DNA from 3 places in the Hyphomicrobium sp. GJ21 genome. Region 1 is predicted to be linked to each of the others. Evidence: riboswitches for the same ligand, from Rfam matches in the RefSeq annotation. Region 1 holds a riboswitch; each other region holds the start of a gene.
What was found. Region 1 has a riboswitch for cobalamin ahead of cobW (cobalamin biosynthesis protein CobW). Riboswitches for the same ligand answer to the same signal wherever they lie in the genome.
Positions count from the first base shown of each region.

Region 2: it holds a riboswitch for cobalamin, as region 1 does, so the genes downstream of both, HYPGJ_RS11095 (CbtB-domain containing protein) here and cobW (cobalamin biosynthesis protein CobW) in region 1, are expected to answer to the same signal.
Region 3: it holds a riboswitch for cobalamin, as region 1 does, so the genes downstream of both, HYPGJ_RS09890 (TonB-dependent receptor) here and cobW (cobalamin biosynthesis protein CobW) in region 1, are expected to answer to the same signal.

Region 1 is NZ_CDHO01000003.1:1,543,893-1,549,678, forward strand. It holds gene HYPGJ_RS15730 (cobyric acid synthase) at 1-164, opposite strand, end outside; gene cobO (cob(I)yrinic acid a,c-diamide adenosyltransferase) at 334-954, opposite strand; gene cobU (bifunctional adenosylcobinamide kinase/adenosylcobinamide-phosphate guanylyltransferase) at 957-1,481, opposite strand; cobalamin riboswitch at 1,541-1,724, shown strand; gene cobW (cobalamin biosynthesis protein CobW) at 1,881-2,918, shown strand; gene cobN (cobaltochelatase subunit CobN) at 2,918-5,786, shown strand, end outside.
Region 2 is NZ_CDHO01000003.1:577,577-583,362, forward strand. It holds gene HYPGJ_RS11085 (glycosyltransferase) at 1-1,905, shown strand, start outside; gene HYPGJ_RS11090 (histidine phosphatase family protein) at 1,921-2,481, opposite strand; cobalamin riboswitch at 2,507-2,642, shown strand; gene HYPGJ_RS11095 (CbtB-domain containing protein) at 2,679-2,888, shown strand; gene HYPGJ_RS11100 (CbtA family protein) at 2,908-3,648, shown strand; gene HYPGJ_RS11105 (DUF1289 domain-containing protein) at 3,722-4,600, shown strand; gene HYPGJ_RS11110 (hypothetical protein) at 4,716-5,087, shown strand; gene HYPGJ_RS11115 (hypothetical protein) at 5,253-5,513, shown strand; gene hpnK (hopanoid biosynthesis-associated protein HpnK) at 5,595-5,786, shown strand, end outside.
Region 3 is NZ_CDHO01000003.1:328,239-334,024, reverse strand. It holds gene HYPGJ_RS09905 (selenium-binding protein SBP56-related protein) at 1-610, opposite strand, end outside; gene HYPGJ_RS18770 (LysR family transcriptional regulator) at 849-1,193, shown strand; gene HYPGJ_RS09895 (carboxymuconolactone decarboxylase family protein) at 1,234-1,581, opposite strand; cobalamin riboswitch at 1,894-2,113, shown strand; gene HYPGJ_RS09890 (TonB-dependent receptor) at 2,356-4,257, shown strand; gene HYPGJ_RS09885 (hypothetical protein) at 4,337-4,966, shown strand; gene HYPGJ_RS18415 (TonB family protein) at 4,983-5,786, shown strand, end outside.

The DNA.
Region 1 (5,786 bases):
TCGCCGCCGTCTGCTGTTACCGCCGCGTTGTTCGACATGTTCTGCGGCTTGAACGGTACGACGCGCACGCCGCGATTAGCGAACAGGCGACAGAGCCCGGCCACGATCAGCGACTTGCCGACATCCGACCCCGTCCCCGAAAACATCAACGCCCGCGCGGCCATGTCTTTTCTCAACATCTAGAGAGCGTCACAGGCACTCGCACCTTGGGTTTTCTCCACTAATTCCCCTCCTTTTAACGGGGAGGGGTTAGGGGTGGGGTGAAGCACCACGCGGCCGGCCAGCGGTCGTATTCGAATAGAGACCCATCGATACGCGCAAGATATCGACCCACTAAAACTCGATGCCTTCCTGCGCCTTGATGCCCGCCGCGAAGTGATGCTTGACGGCTCCCATGTCGGTGACGCCATCGGCAAGCGCGATAAGCTCCGGCTTTACATTCCGTCCCGTGACGACGACATGCAGATCGCTGCGCCGGTCACGCAACGCCGCGATAACCTCGTCGATCGGCAGGTAATCGTAGCGGAGCGCGATGTTCAATTCGTCGAGGATCAACAGACGGATCGTCGGATCGGCCATCAACTCACGAGCCTTTGCAAACGCACGCGTCGCGGCAGCAATGTCGCGCTCACGGTCCTGCGTCTCCCAGGTGAAGCCCTCGCCCATCGTGTGCCAGGAAACCTGATCGCCGAAACGCATCAGCGCATCGCGTTCGCCGGTCTGCCACGCGCCCTTGATGAACTGCACGACGCCGATCCGCCAGCCGTGGCCAAGCGCGCGAAGCGCGAGCCCGAACGCCGCCGTCGACTTTCCCTTGCCGGGGCCAGTGTGCACGAGCAGTACGCCCTTCTCGATCGTCTTGCTCGCGACCTCGGCGTCTTGCACGGCCTTGCGCTTCGCCATTTTCGACTTGTGACGTTCCGCATCGTCCGTGGATGTTTCTGGAGTGCTCATCATCAACCTTTCAAAGTCATCGGTAGCCCGGCGGCAACGAAGACGACGCAATCCGCAACCGCTGCGATGCGCTGATTGAGCCATCCGGCTTCATCGCGAAACCGTCGCGCCAGAGCATTGTCCGGCACGATGCCGAGCCCGACCTCGTTCGAGACCATGATACAGGGTGCGGACCGTTTCGAAAGCGCCTCGACGAGCGTGCTTGTTTCGCGCGCGATATCCCGCTCGGCGTGCATGAGGTTCGAGAGCCAAAGCGTCAGGCAATCGACGAGGCACGGCTGATCGGCGGCCTCTCCCGCAAGCGTCGCAGCGATGTCTAGCGGGGTCTCGTATTGAACCCAATCCGGTCCGCGCCGCGCCTGATGATGCGCAATGCGCTGACGCATTTCCTCGTCGAACGCTTCCGCCGTTGCCACATACGCCCACGGCCGCGGCAACGCCGAGATCAGCCCTTCCGCATACGAGCTTTTGCCGGACCGCGCGCCTCCGAGCACAAGGGTTAAAGGCGGCAGGATGGCATCGGACATAATGGCCTTTCGATCGATGTGTAGGGCGCGTTGGGCGATTGACGAAGCACGGGGGGTCACTTATCGATTGGGCGGATGGTCCCTCGCAAGAGGGTTTCGAAGGGAATGCGGTTGAACTCCGCAGCTGCCCCCGCAACTGTAAGCGGCGAGCACATGGCAAAAGTACCACTGGGACATCCCGGGAAGGTTGCCAGATGCCGCGACCCGCGAGCCAGGAAACCTGCCGTCGGATACCCAACTCGAACCGGCGCCGGCGGGGCGCGGAAAGGTTAAGATGCAGCACACAGCATGTCGCGCGCCATTCGGTGCGCTCCCCTAGGCGGCGAAATCTGAAGTCGCCGCGCGGCCTCGCGCATGCGCCGCCGTTCTCAGTTTGAAAGTTTGCATCGGGAGCACTGAATGTCCGCACGTAAAGTTCCAGTCACCATCGTTACGGGTTTTCTCGGCGCAGGCAAAACCACGCTTGTCCGTCACGCCATTGAAACTGCCGAAGGCCGCCGCCTCGCGCTGATCGTCAACGAGTTCGGCGACGTCGGCGTTGATGGCACGATCCTGCGTTCGTGCGGCATCAAGAACTGTCCGGAAGAAAACATCGTCGAGCTGACCAACGGCTGCATCTGCTGCACCGTCGCCGACGACTTCATTCCGACGCTCGAAGCGCTGCTGTCGCGCCAGCCCGCGCCCGAGCACATCATCATCGAAACGTCGGGCCTCGCGCTACCGAAGCCGCTGGTCAAGGCATTCGAGTGGCCCGATATCCGCAATCGCGTAACCGTCGATGGCGTGGTGACGGTCGTCGATGGACCGGCCGTCAAGGCAGGCCGCTTCGTCGACGATCCGGAGAAGGTCGCGGCGCAGCGAGCAGCCGACCCTTCAGTCGACCACGAAAACCCGTTGGAAGAAGTGTACGAGGATCAGCTGCTCTGCGCGGATCTCGTTGTGCTGAACAAGGCCGACTTGTTGTCGGACGACGACGTCAAAACGCTGTCGGACGAAATCAAGCGCAGCATTCCGCGCGCCATCAAAATCGTCGCCGCGCGCGAAGGGCAGGTGCCTGCGGGCGTCCTCCTCGGATTGTCGGCTGCCGCCGAGGACGACCTCGCGGCGCGTCCCTCGCATCACGACAATGAAGCCGAGCACGATCACGACGACTTCGAAACCTTCATCGTCGACGTGCCGGAAGTCGCAACACCGGACGATCTCGCATCGCGCGCCAAGGCCGTCGCCAACGCCCACGACGTTCTGCGCGTCAAAGGCTACGCGGCGATCGGCGGCAAACCGATGCGGCTGCTGCTGCAAGGCGTCGGCGAGCGCGTCGATACGCGTTACGAGCGCGCCTGGCATCCCGATGAAGCGCGCGTCGGCCGCCTCGTCGTCATCGGACAAAAGGGTCTCGACCGCGACGCCATCGTTCGCACGCTGACAGGCGAGAGCTGATGCACATCGTTGTCCGCGAGGCACGAGAGCTTGACGAGGCTGCCGCCGTGCAGGACCTCGGGCTCTCGCCCGCGGACATTCTGGTTCTCTCATTTTCGGATTCGGATTTGGCGATGGCCGCCGCCGCATTCCGCGACGTGCCCGAAGCACAGCGGCCAAGCTTGCGCGTCGTCAACTTAAGCGCGCTTCGCCATCCGATGTCCGTCGATCTTTTCATCGACGCGACGGTGAATGGTTCGAAGGCCGTTCTCGTGCGGTTGCTCGGCGGCCTCGACTATTGGCGCTACGGCGGCGAGCAACTGAGCAAGCGCTGCCGCGAGCTTGGCATCGCGTTGGCGATCGTTCCCGGCGACGGACGGCCGGACTTGCGTCTCGCGGCGCTCTCGACACTTCCCGCCGATGACTTGGCCAATCTCGAAGCTCTGCTCGACGAAGGCGGCATCGAGAATACGCGTGCGGCGCTCACCTCCGTATTGGCGCGTGCCGGTGGCAGCACCGAGGCTTTGCCGCGCGTTCGCGCGATACCCGCTTACGGCGTCTATCGCGAAAGCCCGCAAAGGTTCGCACGCGGCTCCGCCGTTATCGTCTTCTATCGATCGCATCTGCTGGCAGGCGACGTTGCGCCCATCGATGCGATTGCCGATGCCTTGGAGCAACGCGGGCTCGCGGTGACGGCGATGTTCGTTCCGAGCCTCAAGGCGCCGGATGCCGCCGACTGGCTCCGAAACGAACTGATGAACATCACACCCGACGTCATCATCAACGCCACGGCCTTTGCCGCGCGCGACGGCGATCACACGTCACCGCTCGACGCCGCCGACTGTCCGATCTTGCAGGTTGCACTGACGAATGCGTCGCGGACGCTGTGGGACCGCTCGCAACGTGGCGCCAGCGCATCTGATCTGGCGATGCATGTCGTGCTGCCCGAACTCGATGGTCGGCTGTTCGCCGGGGTCGTCTCGTTCAAGGAGCCCGACGAGACTGTCAACGACACGGGCGTCTCGCTTCTGAAGCATGCGCCCTATGATCATGGCATCGCGCACGTCACGGACCTCGCAGCCGCATGGGTGCATCTCCGTGCAATGCCCCGGAGCGCGCGCCGCGTCGGCTTGCTTCTGTCGACCTATCCCGGACGGCCGGACCAGATTGCGCACGCCGTCGGACTTGACGGCTTTGAAAGCACGCAGCGCATCCTCTCGCGCTTGCTGAACGATGGCTATGGCATAACCGACGCGCCACGATCGGCACGGGACGTGGTCGAAAGCCTCGCCGAGACAAATCAAATCCGCTGGCCGCTCGAAGACTACAAGACCGCATTTCAAAACTTGCCGCAAGGCTTTCGCGATTTGGTCACGTCGGCATGGGGTGCGCCCCAGACGGACGCATCCTGCGTGAACGGCGCATTCGCATTTCGCGCCGCTCTGTTCGGTAACGTGATCGTCGGATTGCAGCCCGAACGCGGACAGCCGCAGGACCGCAAGGCGGAGTATCACGATCCGTCAACGCCGCCGCGCCACAGCTACGTCGCGTTTTATCTTTGGTTGCGTCACGTCGCGAAGATCGATGCGTTGATGCATCTCGGCGCGCACGGCACGCTCGAGTGGCTACCCGGCAAAGCCATCGCCGCAAGCGAGGCCTGTGCGCCGCGTGCGATCCTCGGATCTCTGCCGCTCGTCTACCCATTCATCGTCAACGATCCGGGCGAGGCCGCGCAAGCCAAGCGGCGCATCGCTGCGATCACGCTCGGACATAAGCCGCCGCCGATGACGGAGGCCGGAATTTCCGGCCCCTTGAGCGACGTCGAACGTCTCGTTGATGAGTTCTCGTCAGCAGACGGCCTCGATCCGCGCCGCAGGAAAGCCTTGTCGGAGCAGATCGTCGATGCCGCCGTGCGCGCCGGAATTGCCGAGCATTGCGGCTTGACCTCGGGCATGCCAACGGCCGACGCGCTGATGCGCATCGACGCGTTTCTTTGCGACGTGAAGGAGCTGAGCATTCGCGACGGTCTGCACGTGCTCGACGATATCGAGCTCGATGCCATCGTCCGCGCGCTCGACGGCAAGTTCATCGAGCCAGGGCCCGCAGGCGCACCAAGTCGCGGTCGATCCGACGTTCTGCCGACCGGGCGCAATCTCTTCAGCGTCGATCCGCGTGCCGTGCCGACACCGACCGCGTGGGCGAACGGCAAGCGCGCTGCCAAGGCGATCCTCGAACGCTATGTCTCCGACCACGGCGAGTGGCCGCGCGCGATTGTGCTCGACCTCTGGGGCAGCGCCACGCTGCGCACGGGCGGCGAAGAACTTGCGACGGCGCTGGCATTGCTCGGTGTGCGTCCTGCGTGGGACGAGCGTTCCTATCGCGTCACCGGCGTCGAAACAGAATCGATTGCGGAACTCGGGCGGCCGCGCGTCGACGTCACGCTCAGGATATCAGGGCTGTTCCGCGACATGTTCGGCGCGCAGCTCGCGCTGTTCGACTCGGCCGTCGCGCTCGTCGCCCAACTTAAAGAAGACGCAGGCGACAACCCTCTCATCGAATGTGCGAAGATCGCGCCGCGCCTGGATCGGATTTTCGGACCCGCAGACGGCAGTTTCGGCGCCGGCGTCATGCAGTTGATCGATCGCGGGACGTGGAACACCCAATCCGACCTCGGCGCGTCCTACATCGAAAGCTCCGCGCATACCTACAACGCCGACGGCACCTCCGAAGCTGCGAAAGGCGATTTTGAATCGCGCGTAAAAAGCGCCGACGCCTTCGTGCACATCCAGGATCATCGCGAGATCGATTTGCTGACAGGCGGCGATTTCGCGGCGCATGAGGGCGGCTTCGCGGCCGCTGCTGCCTCCGTCGGAAACGACAAAGTCTCCC
Region 2 (5,786 bases), 970 kb from region 1:
GCGCTCGCAATTCTCCCGTGGGTCAATCGCAACAACACGACGGTGCGTGTGATCGCGATCACCGTCTGCCTGTTCCTCGGCTGGCGCTACATGCTGTGGCGCATTTTCGAGACCATTCCCTCGCCTGAAAACCCGATCGATTTTCTGACCGGCTTGACGTTCACCGCCGTCGAAGCGATCGCGATGCTCGGCGCCACAGCCTCTCAAATCTTCCTGACCCGCACGCGCAATCGAACCGCCGAAGCCGATGCGAATGTAAAGCGTCTTCTCGCCAAGCCGGATGTGCCGAAGATCGACGTGCTGATCTGCACCTATAACGAAGGCGAAGATATTCTCGATCGAACGATCATCGGCGCGCTCAACATCAACTATCCGAACTTCCGCATCTGGGTTTGCGATGACGGCCGCCGCAGCTGGCTCAAGGAATTATGTGAGCGTCGCGGCATTGGCTATCTGACACGTCCCGACAATGCGCATGCGAAAGCCGGCAACATCAACGCCGCTTTGAAGAACCTTGCGGCGCTCGACGAGAAACCGGATTTCATCTCCATTCTCGATGCCGACTTTATTCCGTTGCCGGATTTCCTGACGCGCGCCGTTTCGCTGGCACTCGGCCCCGATGTCGGCGTGGTGCAGACGCCGCAGCACTTTTTCAACCCCGATCCGATCCAAAGCAATCTCGCGGTAACGAAAGTCTGGCCGGACGAGCAGCGCTTCTTCTTCGACATCGTCATGGCCTCTAAGGATGCCTGGAACGCCGCCTTCTGCTGCGGAACGTCGTCCGTCATTCGCTTCGACGCCTTGCAGAGCATCGGCGGCTTTCCGACCGACTCCGTGACCGAGGACTATCTCGTCTCTCTGCGGCTGAGGGAAAAAGGCTTCCGCACCGTTTATCTGAACGAGATCCTGTCTCTCGGCCTCGCGCCCGAAGGGCTCGCCGAATACACCACCCAGCGCGCGCGCTGGTCCCTCGGCTTCGTGCAGATCTGCCGGGGCCATAGCGGCCCGCTGAAATGGGGCAACGGCCTGCCGTTCGTCGATCGCATCATGCTCTGCGAGACCTTCCTTCATTGGTCGGCGACGCATCTCTTCCGCGTGCTCGGCATCATCGTGCCGGCGCTATATCTCATTCTCGATATCCAGGCCGTGCACGCCAACGTCATCGACGCGATCTGGTATCTGGCGCCCTTCATCGTCGTCCAATCCGCCATCTATGTCTGGCTGACGGAAGGGCGCGTGCTGCCTCTGATGACCGATCTCTATCAGATGCTCTGCGCTTCCGAAGTTCTGAAATCCGTCTGGTCCGGATTGCTGCGCCCCAACGGTCAGAAATTCAAAGTGACGGCAAAAGGCGGCGACCGCAGCAAGCAATTCATCCAGTGGCCGCTTCTGCGCATCTTCGGAGCGCTGCTGTTCCTGACCGCATTCGGCATCGCCAATGCCTTCATCTTCGATCAAAGCCGGCCGCTCGCCGAGTCGAGCGCGATCGCGTTTTTCTGGAGCTGGTACAATCTCGTCCTTCTGACGTTGTGTTGCTACGTCTGCACCGAGCAGCAACAGCGCCGTACGGGAGACCGCTTCGACGTGCGCGTTCCCGTGAAGCTTGCCTTCAACGGCGAGCAGCGCGATTATTTCGCGTCCGATCTTTCCGTCAGCGGCATGCATCTGATTGGCGATCTACCGGTTCCAGTCGGAACACCGGTGAAGATCAGCTTCGCCGACATCTCGCTCGAAGCCCACATCCGGCGAACGACGCAAACAGGTTTCGGCCTGCAGTTCGAGACAACCGACAAAGCCAAGATGAGCGTGCTGCGCTACATCTTTTCCTCGCCCCGCGGCGTGACGAGCGGCAACATCAAGCCGCATCTCCTCGCACGCGCTGTCGCTGCCCGCGTGTTCCGCTAGCGAGAATTCGCGTCATCAACCGTTCAGCGACTTCAGCGTCCAACGCTTGCCGTTCGAGCCAAGCTCAACAACGCCGAGCGGCGCGATGTCGACCCGCCAGAACGATACCGGGTTCGCTTCGAGCGCGACGACGACGGCCGCGCGGATGACAGCGGGATGTGTAACGGCGACGCTCCGTCCCTGGCTCTCCGGCGCCGCCCTCAACCAGTTCGCGACGCGCGCCAGAAGCGCCTCGACCGACTCGCCGCCGTGCGGGCTCGCTGCCGTATCCGTGAGCCAGCCGACCATCGCCTCCGGCTCCGACGCTTCGACGTCGGCGAACGTCCGCCCCGACCATCGACCAAGGTCCATGTCCCGAATGAGAGGCTCGATCTTAGCATCGACATTGAGCGCCGCCGCCGTTTCGACCGCTCGCCGCGCCGGGCTGGTCCAGGCGTTTAAGAACTGCGGCAAATCGCCGGAAAGCGCGGATGTATCGCGCCGCGCCTTCTCGTCGATGCCCTCATCCAAGGGGAAGGCCGCCGCACGCGTCGCAGCCGTCGGAGCATGGGAAATGAGCGTCAGCCGCTGGATCATGGGCGTTGCTTTACATTGACAAAGGCTCGGATCAACCTATGGTGGACCTTCGCACGTCATGGGTAGGAAACCGGTGAAATTCCGGAACGGTCGCGCCACTGTGATCGGAGGATGCCGCAAAGCTCCAGCCGAAAGTCAGACCCTCTTGTGATGGGCCAACGCTTGATCGGGACGCGCAATCCCAAGGAGGCCCCTTAATGGCATATTCTTCCGTCATCCAAGACACCGTTGCAACACCCATTCCGGTCCGTGAGATTCTGCCCTGGGCAATCTTCGGCGGACTGCTGTTCCTTCTCGCGATGTATTTCATCGGCGTCGAGGAAGGCGCGATGGCGATCTTCAATGGCATGTACGTGCACGAATTCGTTCACGACGGTCGCCACCTTCTCGGCTTCCCCTGCCACTGATCAGACGCGAGATAAAATCATGGGACAATTGTTGCTCCGCGGCATGCTCGCGGGCCTTTTTGCTGCGCTTCTGGCATTCGGTTTCGCGAAGATCGTGGGCGAGCCGCAGGTCGATCGCGCGATTGCATTCGAAGAATCGCACGCCGCCGCTGAACATCAGGCCAGTGCCAACGGCGCTGCTGCAGCGGCGGAAGAACCTGAACTCGTCAGCCGCGAAGTTCAGGCAGGGTTGGGACTGCTCACGGGCATCGCGATGTTCGGCACCGCTTTGGGCGGACTTGTCGCACTCGCCTTCGCGTTCGCGAGCGGCAGGCTGCTGAAGTTCCCGCCGCGAACGACGGCCATCGTCATCGCTGCGGTCGGATTTCTAGCGCTCTACGTTGTGCCCTATCTCAAGTACCCGGCGAACCCGCCAGCCGTGGGCGCCGAGGACACCATCGCCTATCGCACGCAGCTCTACTTCACGATGATGGTGTTTTCCGCGGCAGCCCTGGCCGTTGCCGTAACTCTCGGACGCGCGCTCTCTTCAAGCCTGGGCTCGTGGAACGCGACGATCGCGGGCGTGCTGACGTACATCGTGCTGGTCACGATTGCCGGCTACGCGCTTCCGACCCTCAACGAAGTCCCGAACGACTTCCCGGCCGATCTCCTCTGGAAATTCCGCACTGCCTCGTTCGCGATCCAGGGCATCCTCTGGGCGACGATTGGGCTTGCTCTCGGCGCTATGGTCGAACGAAGCCAGACGCGAACGGCATACTGACGAGCGATATGATCGGGCCGCTCGCAAGGCGGCCCGAAACATTTACGGCTATCATCATATTAGGGCAGTCGATTTGGCACGGCACTCGCCTTGCGTAGGCATCTGTAAACTCGATCCCGCTACCGGCTTTTGTATTGGTTGCGCGCGTACAGGCGGCGAAATCGCCGACTGGATGGCAATGGACGACGACCGGCGCGATGACGTCTGGCGTCAGCTGCCGGAGCGCCTCGCCAATCTTGCGATCCGCGTGCACCTCCTGCCCTGGACGCCCGCTGAAATCGCAATCTGGACCTGCGAACAGATTTCCGAGCGGCAGGGCACATGGGTCACCGGCGTCCCTGGCGCCGTCGCCGAGTTTCCGTGCACACCGGATCGCCGTATCGGCATCGACACAGGCGACGGATCGATGATCGCGCGCGCCGACGATTCCACATTTCGTCTGCGCATCAACGAACGGCTTCGCGCCTTTGCCTTTACCGACGGCGGACCGATCGTGCTCGCCATGCCGCGCGCGCGCGCAAACATGACGGAACACACGACCATTCAGGATCTCGGAGCCGATACCGACGCGATAAGCACCGCGCATCGGAGCGACCGCCTGTTCGACTTCGGCATCGGCCGCAAGAATGCGCGCTTCTGCGTACGTACCGGCGACAGCGCGCTCGCCGAACGCCTCGCAAGCCAGATCGGCCGGCCCTGGTCCGATCTCATGGCCGATATCGGACCGGACGTCATCGCCGCAAGCCCGCACCGCGTCGTCGAATCGGCGGCGGTACGTATCGAAGTTTACACGCCCATTCCGAGACCGGATCAGAAGTCCGCTTCCGGCGCGCATACTCATTTGCTCCCGGAATTTCTCAAAACGGGCGAAGAAATTCCCGCAAGTCTGGCGTTGCCTGCCTTTGCGATGCCCGTCGCGATTTTCTATCCCACGCCCGCGGCAGGAAACTGAGTTTCTCACCCTTTGTCCCCAGCCCGCCGCAGCTTACGCGCGTTCAGTGTTGAGACGGCCGCGCCGGCGTAGTACGCAAGTCACGGGATCACATTGAGAACAAAGAGAGGATCGCATGCGCAGCGCCAGGCTCGGAACTCTGCTCGTTGCCGCTTTCTGTTTGGGCTCATTTGCCGTCAGCGCGCAGGACGCGCCGCCGATGCAGTCGTCCTTTTCGGCTCTGATCGCCAAAGACTACGAAATTAAAACGGTCACGGTCGTCCCGCTCGAGGTCGCCAAGCGCGCCACCGAGTCGGTTAGAACAGATACCGTGATCGTGACGCTGCAGAACAAGCAGTCCGTCGCCGTCTGTTACCTCGCGTTCGCCAACTGGGCGTTCATGAACAAGACGTCGCTCGATACACCGACGCTTTGCGAAGTTCGTGAAGGCGCGGCAGCCGAACCGCAGGCGACGTCCAATCCGCCGCCGCCCGGAACGACGCCTTAAGCGTGGTTAACGCGCGCCATGCGAAACGCACGGCGCCGATCGCACCGGTTTTCATCGTCGTTTTGCAGAAAACCGCCACAGTTTCACCGCCACGCGCCGGTCAATTGAGCATCTTACAAATGCGATGAGGCATTCACGCTTCTCGCGGCAATTGTGGGACCTCTGATGAAAGCGACAAGTTGGGTTCTCGCGGCTGGATTCGCGACCGTGGCATTCGCCGCAACCGCGAGTCTCGGCCACGCCCACAGCGGCACCGCCGACGAACAGGCCGCGTGCACAGGCGACGTCCTGAGCCTCTGCTTCTTTGAAATTCCGAACGAAGACCGGATTGTCGCCTGTCTCAACCGCAAGCGCGATCGGCTGAGCGAGGCGTGCCGTAACGTCATCGATCCGCCGCCCAAGGCGAAAAAGCCTGCCAAGCGCTGAAAAGCCCGAGTTGGCAGAGCGGCGTCCGCAGTCGTAAAACGCGTCTCGAATCCACGAGCGTCTCGTTTTCGAGGAGCGGCTTTGAAGAAACTCATTGTGACGGCCGACGACTTCGGCCTCTCGCTGCCGGTCAATGAAGCCGTCGATCTGGCGCATCAGCATGGCATCCTGACAGCGGCCAGTCTGATGATGGGAGCACCGGCCCGCGACGACGCCGTTGAACGCGCGCGCAAGCTGCCGCATCTCGGCGTCGGAATTCATCTCACGCTCGTC
Region 3 (5,786 bases), 1.2 Mb from region 1:
GCATGACGTTCTGGGCCGGGTTGATGCCGATGTCATACCCATAGCCGTCGCCGCCGTTCTCGAGCGGCATCTTGTGCGTGGAGATCAGTTCGCCGGCGTTGTTGTAAACGGCGATGCCGGTCTGGCCGTCGTGCGAATTCGGATTCGAAAGCGCCTGGATCATCATGCGGCCGGCCGTTGCATAGAACGTGTGCGGGCCGACGAAGCCGGTCTTTTCAGCAAAGTCGGTGATCGTCTTTACGATTTTCGGCTTCGACGGATCGATGAGATCGAAGATGAAAATCTTGTTGTCGTCCAGACGGCCGGCCCAAAGGAAGCGGCGATCGTCAGTAAAGCCAGTGTGATGCGCCTCGCCGCGTCCGCCGACCGACAAGGAGTTGACGACCTTTCCGAAGGTCGGGGAATTCGGCTGCACGTCGATCGTCACGAGCTTGTCGGATTCGTCGCCGATACCGACTTCTCCAAGTGTCCAAACGTGGAGAAAGTCTTCTTGGCCCTTAATCAGCGCCGACGTGTATGGCGAGTTGCAGGTTTCGTCCGCGATCGTCAGCGTCGGCCCGACGACGAACAGGGCCAATGCGCAAACGCTCGATTTAAGTAGCTTCCTCACTTCGTTTCCTCCTCCGCGGCTGCGGTTGCAGCCGGTTTTCATTTTGACATACGTGACCGAAGCTACTGGGACGGCGGGAGGAAGTTAAATTTTGTTTCCCAATACAAATTATTCCATTTTCCTATAGATCAGATCCAAGCGAAGAATGTTCTGGTTTTCGAGCGTCGCTTCGATATTTTACTGAGCTCAATCCCGCGCTTTTCCGGGGATAGAAAAATGATCAGCTCAGGTTGATTTCATGAATTTTCGGCAGCTGCGATATGTTCAGGCGCTTGCTGAGGAAGGATCGTTTCTTGCCGCCGCGCAGCGATGCAAAGTCTCTCAGCCCGCACTTTCGAGCGGGATTGCGCGTCTCGAAGCCAGTCTCGGTCAACGCATATTTGAACGTACGACGCGCAGCGTAGCACTGACCGATTACGGCAAGATCATTTTTCCATCCATTATCGACGCCATCAATGCGGTCGAACGAATGCGTGATCTCGCCGTACCACCAGTACCGCGTGGGCAACTGAAAGTGCGTGAAAGGCGAACCTTTCCGCGTCAGAGTACGGGTTCCGAGTTTGGCAAGCTCAGGGTCCGATGATTTGGCGGACTTCCCGCCAAATCTTCAGGCTTCCGGCGCTTTATTTCTTTGAAGCCGCGTCGACTGCGTCCAGCGCGCGGGCCGAATACACGAGGGCAGCACCTGCGTTCATAGCGATTGCGACGCCAAGTGCTTCGGCGACCTCTTCCGTGGTTGCGCCGCTCTCGACGGCTTTCTGCGAATGCACCGAGATGCAACCGTCGCATCGCGTCGTTACAGCAACGGCGAGCGAAATCAATTGCCGTGTTTTCTCGTCCAAGTGATTGGTCTTCGCGCCCGCGCCGCTGGCCATCATGTATCCTCCGACGGAATCGGGCGAGAGCTTTCCGAGTTCTCCGATGCGGCCCATCAGAGCGCCGCGATAGTTCGACCAATCCATGAGGGACATGCTCAACTCCTTATGAAAGACCCTGCGATGAGGGTATCTGCGCGTTGGTGGGCATTCTGGACGTAGCTCAGAAGAGTATTTGTGCCGGTTCCGGCGAGCAAAACCGTGCGCCTACCTACTACATGGTAGGGTGAATTTCAATCCGTCTGCAATTTTGGTGCGTTCGTCGGCGGCCATGCTTAATCATCCATAGGTTTGCGCCGGCCGCGAATTGAAGGCTTTGCCACCAATCGCGGTGTTGCCGATTTGTCGACGTTGTCGCGGTTGGCGTTGTCTAAGAATAATTTCGTTGACTGCTGCGTGAACGCTGTATGGAATGCGTGCTGTGACGGTGCTCTGATCGGTGCAAGCCGGTACGAGCTAAGAGGGAACACGGTGAGACGTAAGTCGATGCCGTGGCTGCGCCCGCAACTGTAAACGGCAAGTCGTTTCCGCATTACGCCACTGATATTCCGCATCGGAAAATTGGGAAGGCAGGAGACAGACGTTCGAGCCGTGAGCCAGGAGACCTGCCGACACAAGTCGCCCATCCTCAGTGCGGGACGCCTGCAGGAACGGAATGCCGGAGTGGCGGCTGATGTGCAACCGATCGGGAGCAGCGTCAGGGCTGGCAAGAGACATGATCACGAACTAGCAAAAACATTGAGCACGCCTTGATGCGTCAAGGATAACTGCGCTTCGCGTCCTGCGAATTTGCGCACGCTTGGTGTTGTGCTGTGAAATGCGCCACTTCTGCTGAAGCTCCCGTCACTTATTTGAGACGGGGGAACATACATGTCGTTGAATGCGTCGGGAAAAACCGCGAGCCATGCGCTCAAGTCGGTTCTTTTTTCCGCGAGTGCGATCGCCGGCGTCGCCAGCTATGCCGTATCGGCGTCCGCGCAGGTGACCGAGCTGGAAGGCGTGACGATCTATTCGGCAAACCAAACGCCGATGGATGCGTCCAAAGTCGGCTCGAGCGTGGAAATCATCACCCAGAAGGACATTGAGAGCCGCGGCCAGACGTACGTGAAGGACTACCTCGCCACGCTTCCGGGGGTAAATTTCACTCAGAACGGTCCGCCAGGAACGACGTCAGGCATCTACATTCGCGGGGCTTCTTCGAGATACGTCAAAGTGCTTGTCGATGGCATGGATATATCCGATCCGTCGGCGCCGCAGACGGCTGTCTCGTTCGAGCATCTTCTCGTCGGCGACGTTTCACGCATCGAGGTTTTGAAGGGTTCGCAAAGCACGCTCTACGGTGGCGACGCCGTCGGCGGCGTGATTACCATTGAAACAAAGGCCGCGCAGAAGCCCGGTTTCTTTCAGCAGGGCAATATCGAAGGCGGCCAGTACAGCACCGTCAACGGGGCCTACACGGCTGGTTACGCGGCGGCGAACGGCAGCAATATTTCGGCGACGATTCAGGGCGTCGGAACGGATGGCTTTTCGGCCTACGCCTACGGACGCGAAGACGATGGCTATCGCAATCTAACGTTCTCCGGCCGCGGCGAGTATTTTCTGACGCCGTCGTGGAAAGTGTTTTTCGCCGCCCGCGCGCTTGATGCGAAATACAGTTATGACGGTTATCCGCCGCCAACCTATACGTTCGGCGACACGCTCGATAACGGGACGACGACGCAGCAGGCTGGTCGCGTCGGCACTGAATTTTCATTGCTCAACGGCGCGTTTCAGAACACGCTCGCCATCCAGGGCATGAACGTCAAGCGCGAGACATTCAACGATAAGACGCGCGGTGGATGGTATGACGGTGATCGCATCAAGGGCGAATACAAGGGCGTTTTCAAGTTCAACGACTCGCTCTCGTTGCTTGCGGGCGCCGACTGGGAGCGAACTGGAGCTTCAACCAACAGCAATCCGCATCGAGAGACGATGGATCTCAATGGGTATTACGCGCAGTTGATGATGGAGCCCATTCAGGGGCTGTTTCTGACCGGCGGTGGCCGTATCGACGATCACAGCACCTTTGGAACCTTTGATACCTATCGCATAACCGGCGCGTATCTCATTCCGGGAACCGAGACAAAACTTCATAGCAGCGTCGGCACCGGCTTTCGTGCTCCGAGCCTCTACGAGCTTTACGATCCTTACTACGGGAGCACGGCTCTTCAGCCCGAGACGAGTTTCGGTTGGGACGCAGGCGTCGAGCAGGGCTTCGACAAGGGCCGTTATAAGTTCGACGTCACGTATTTCGAACTCGATACGGACAATCTGATCAACTGGAGGCCTACCGGTTATTACAACATTCCCGGCGTCGTGCATCGCAACGGCGTCGAGGTTTCGGGGACGGCCGTGCTCACCAGCTGGCTGTCTCTGACCGGCGGCTATACCTACACAGACGCGACGGATGCGAAAGACAAGCGCTTGGTTCGTATTCCGCGGCATTCGTTTGCTGCAGGTGTCAACGTCGTTCCGATGGATAAGGTCGCGTTGAACGTCACGGCACAGTACGTCGCCGATGTTGTCGACGATTCCTTTGATGCGCGGGGCATCGTCGCGCTCAACGACTACGTGCTCATCGGCGCCAAGGCTTCCTACGAATTTGCTCCTGGATGGAAGGCGTATGTGCGCGGCGAGAACCTTCTCAACGAGAACTATCAAACGGTCCTGGATTACGGAACTCCCGGCGCTTCGGTTTATGGCGGCCTGACCATGGCATTGCCCAGCGACTGAAGCGCAGGAAGGCTCATGCTTAACCCGCATGAGCCTTCCTTCTTTGAATACGAATGTTTGGCAGTAGGGAGCGTTGGAAATGTCAGCACAGATCCATGACAAGAGCCGTCCGCTCTCTCTCGTTGGACCCGAGCCGACGTCAGTCGATCGGAAAGACGACGGAACGCTCAGCAGGGAATATTGGGAGTTGCCGCTCGAGGAAGCCTATCTCGAATCCTTCCTGAGCGATGTGTTTGAGAATTATTGGCAAGGGCTGTGCTTTGGTCCACTCGTGCAAGGCGCGGCGTACGAGCTTCGCTGCATCAGTGCTCCAACGCGAATTTCGCTGCGCGACGGCTATCTGACGATCATGTTCGGGCACGGCGGCCACTTTCACCTCTGCATCGGAGAGAACAAGGGCTCGGAACGGTTTCCGGTCAGCGCTGAACTTCGTGCGCATCGGCGCCCCTCGATGGCGCGCATCTTTCGCGGCTACGGTCGCGACGGAAAGCCGGTGACGTGGGGCTTCGAGATGGCGAACGGCAAGAATGAGCCGATGCTCTCGATCTTTTTTCCGAACCCCTTCATCAACGAAGACGACAGTCTTTCCGACGAACCGCAATGGGCGCGGCTTGAGACTTGGCGCGCCATCGCAAAGACGTGGCTTGGACGAGAGCCCGAGGACATCGACAGTGCAGGCGCAGGCTTTAGGGCGGGCGTCAGTCATTGACGCTGCCGATGCAACGATGACGCGCGCAATTCGAGGCGCTGAACGTCCGAGTTCCGGAGCATCGGGCGGGGTCATGCGCGTGATCACGCTCGGCGGCGGTATTCTGTTGTCACTGCTATTTCACGGCTCGGTCCTGGCGACATTTCTTTATCTGACGAAGCAAAAGCCAGGCGCGATCGAGCAGCCGACCGAAGCGATCAGTGTGGCGTCGCTTCAAAGTGATGTGCTGGAAGCCGTCAGCGCTGCGCAATCGGCAGCCGCGGTATCGGCGTCGTCGGTGGACGAGACGGTCGGTGAAATCAAGGAGAGTGCCGCCGCGCAAGCTTCGCAGGCGCAGGAGTTCGAGGCGGACGAACCGCATACCGTTCCGGCTGCAACTGAGATCAGCAACAGCGCTGTGCAGCCGGAAGGTCTCGATCTCGTGCGTGGTGCGCTCGAAAGCGAGCGCGGCGCCGGCGACGAAACGGGAGCAACAGACGTAACGGCCGAAGCAGGCGCACCTGAACGGAACGTCCGAGAGCAATCGGCGTCACGCAAACCTAGAACGCCTTCGGAAGCTCGGCCGAACCACGACCGCTCGAGTCAGCGCAAACAAAGAGGCGCAGCGAGTGTCAGAGCCAAGAGCGGAGCGCAGGCGAGCGCCGGACGCGTTTCCGCAAGCTCGGGTTCGGCGCTCAACTATGCGGCGCTTGTCCGCGCGCGCGTCGCGGGACGAAGACCTGGAGGCAATGGCGGGCGTGGAACTGTCGTTGTCGCGTTCAGCGTTTCGCGTGCGGGGGCGCTGAACTCAGCGCGTATCGCGCGCTCTTCCGGCAATTCG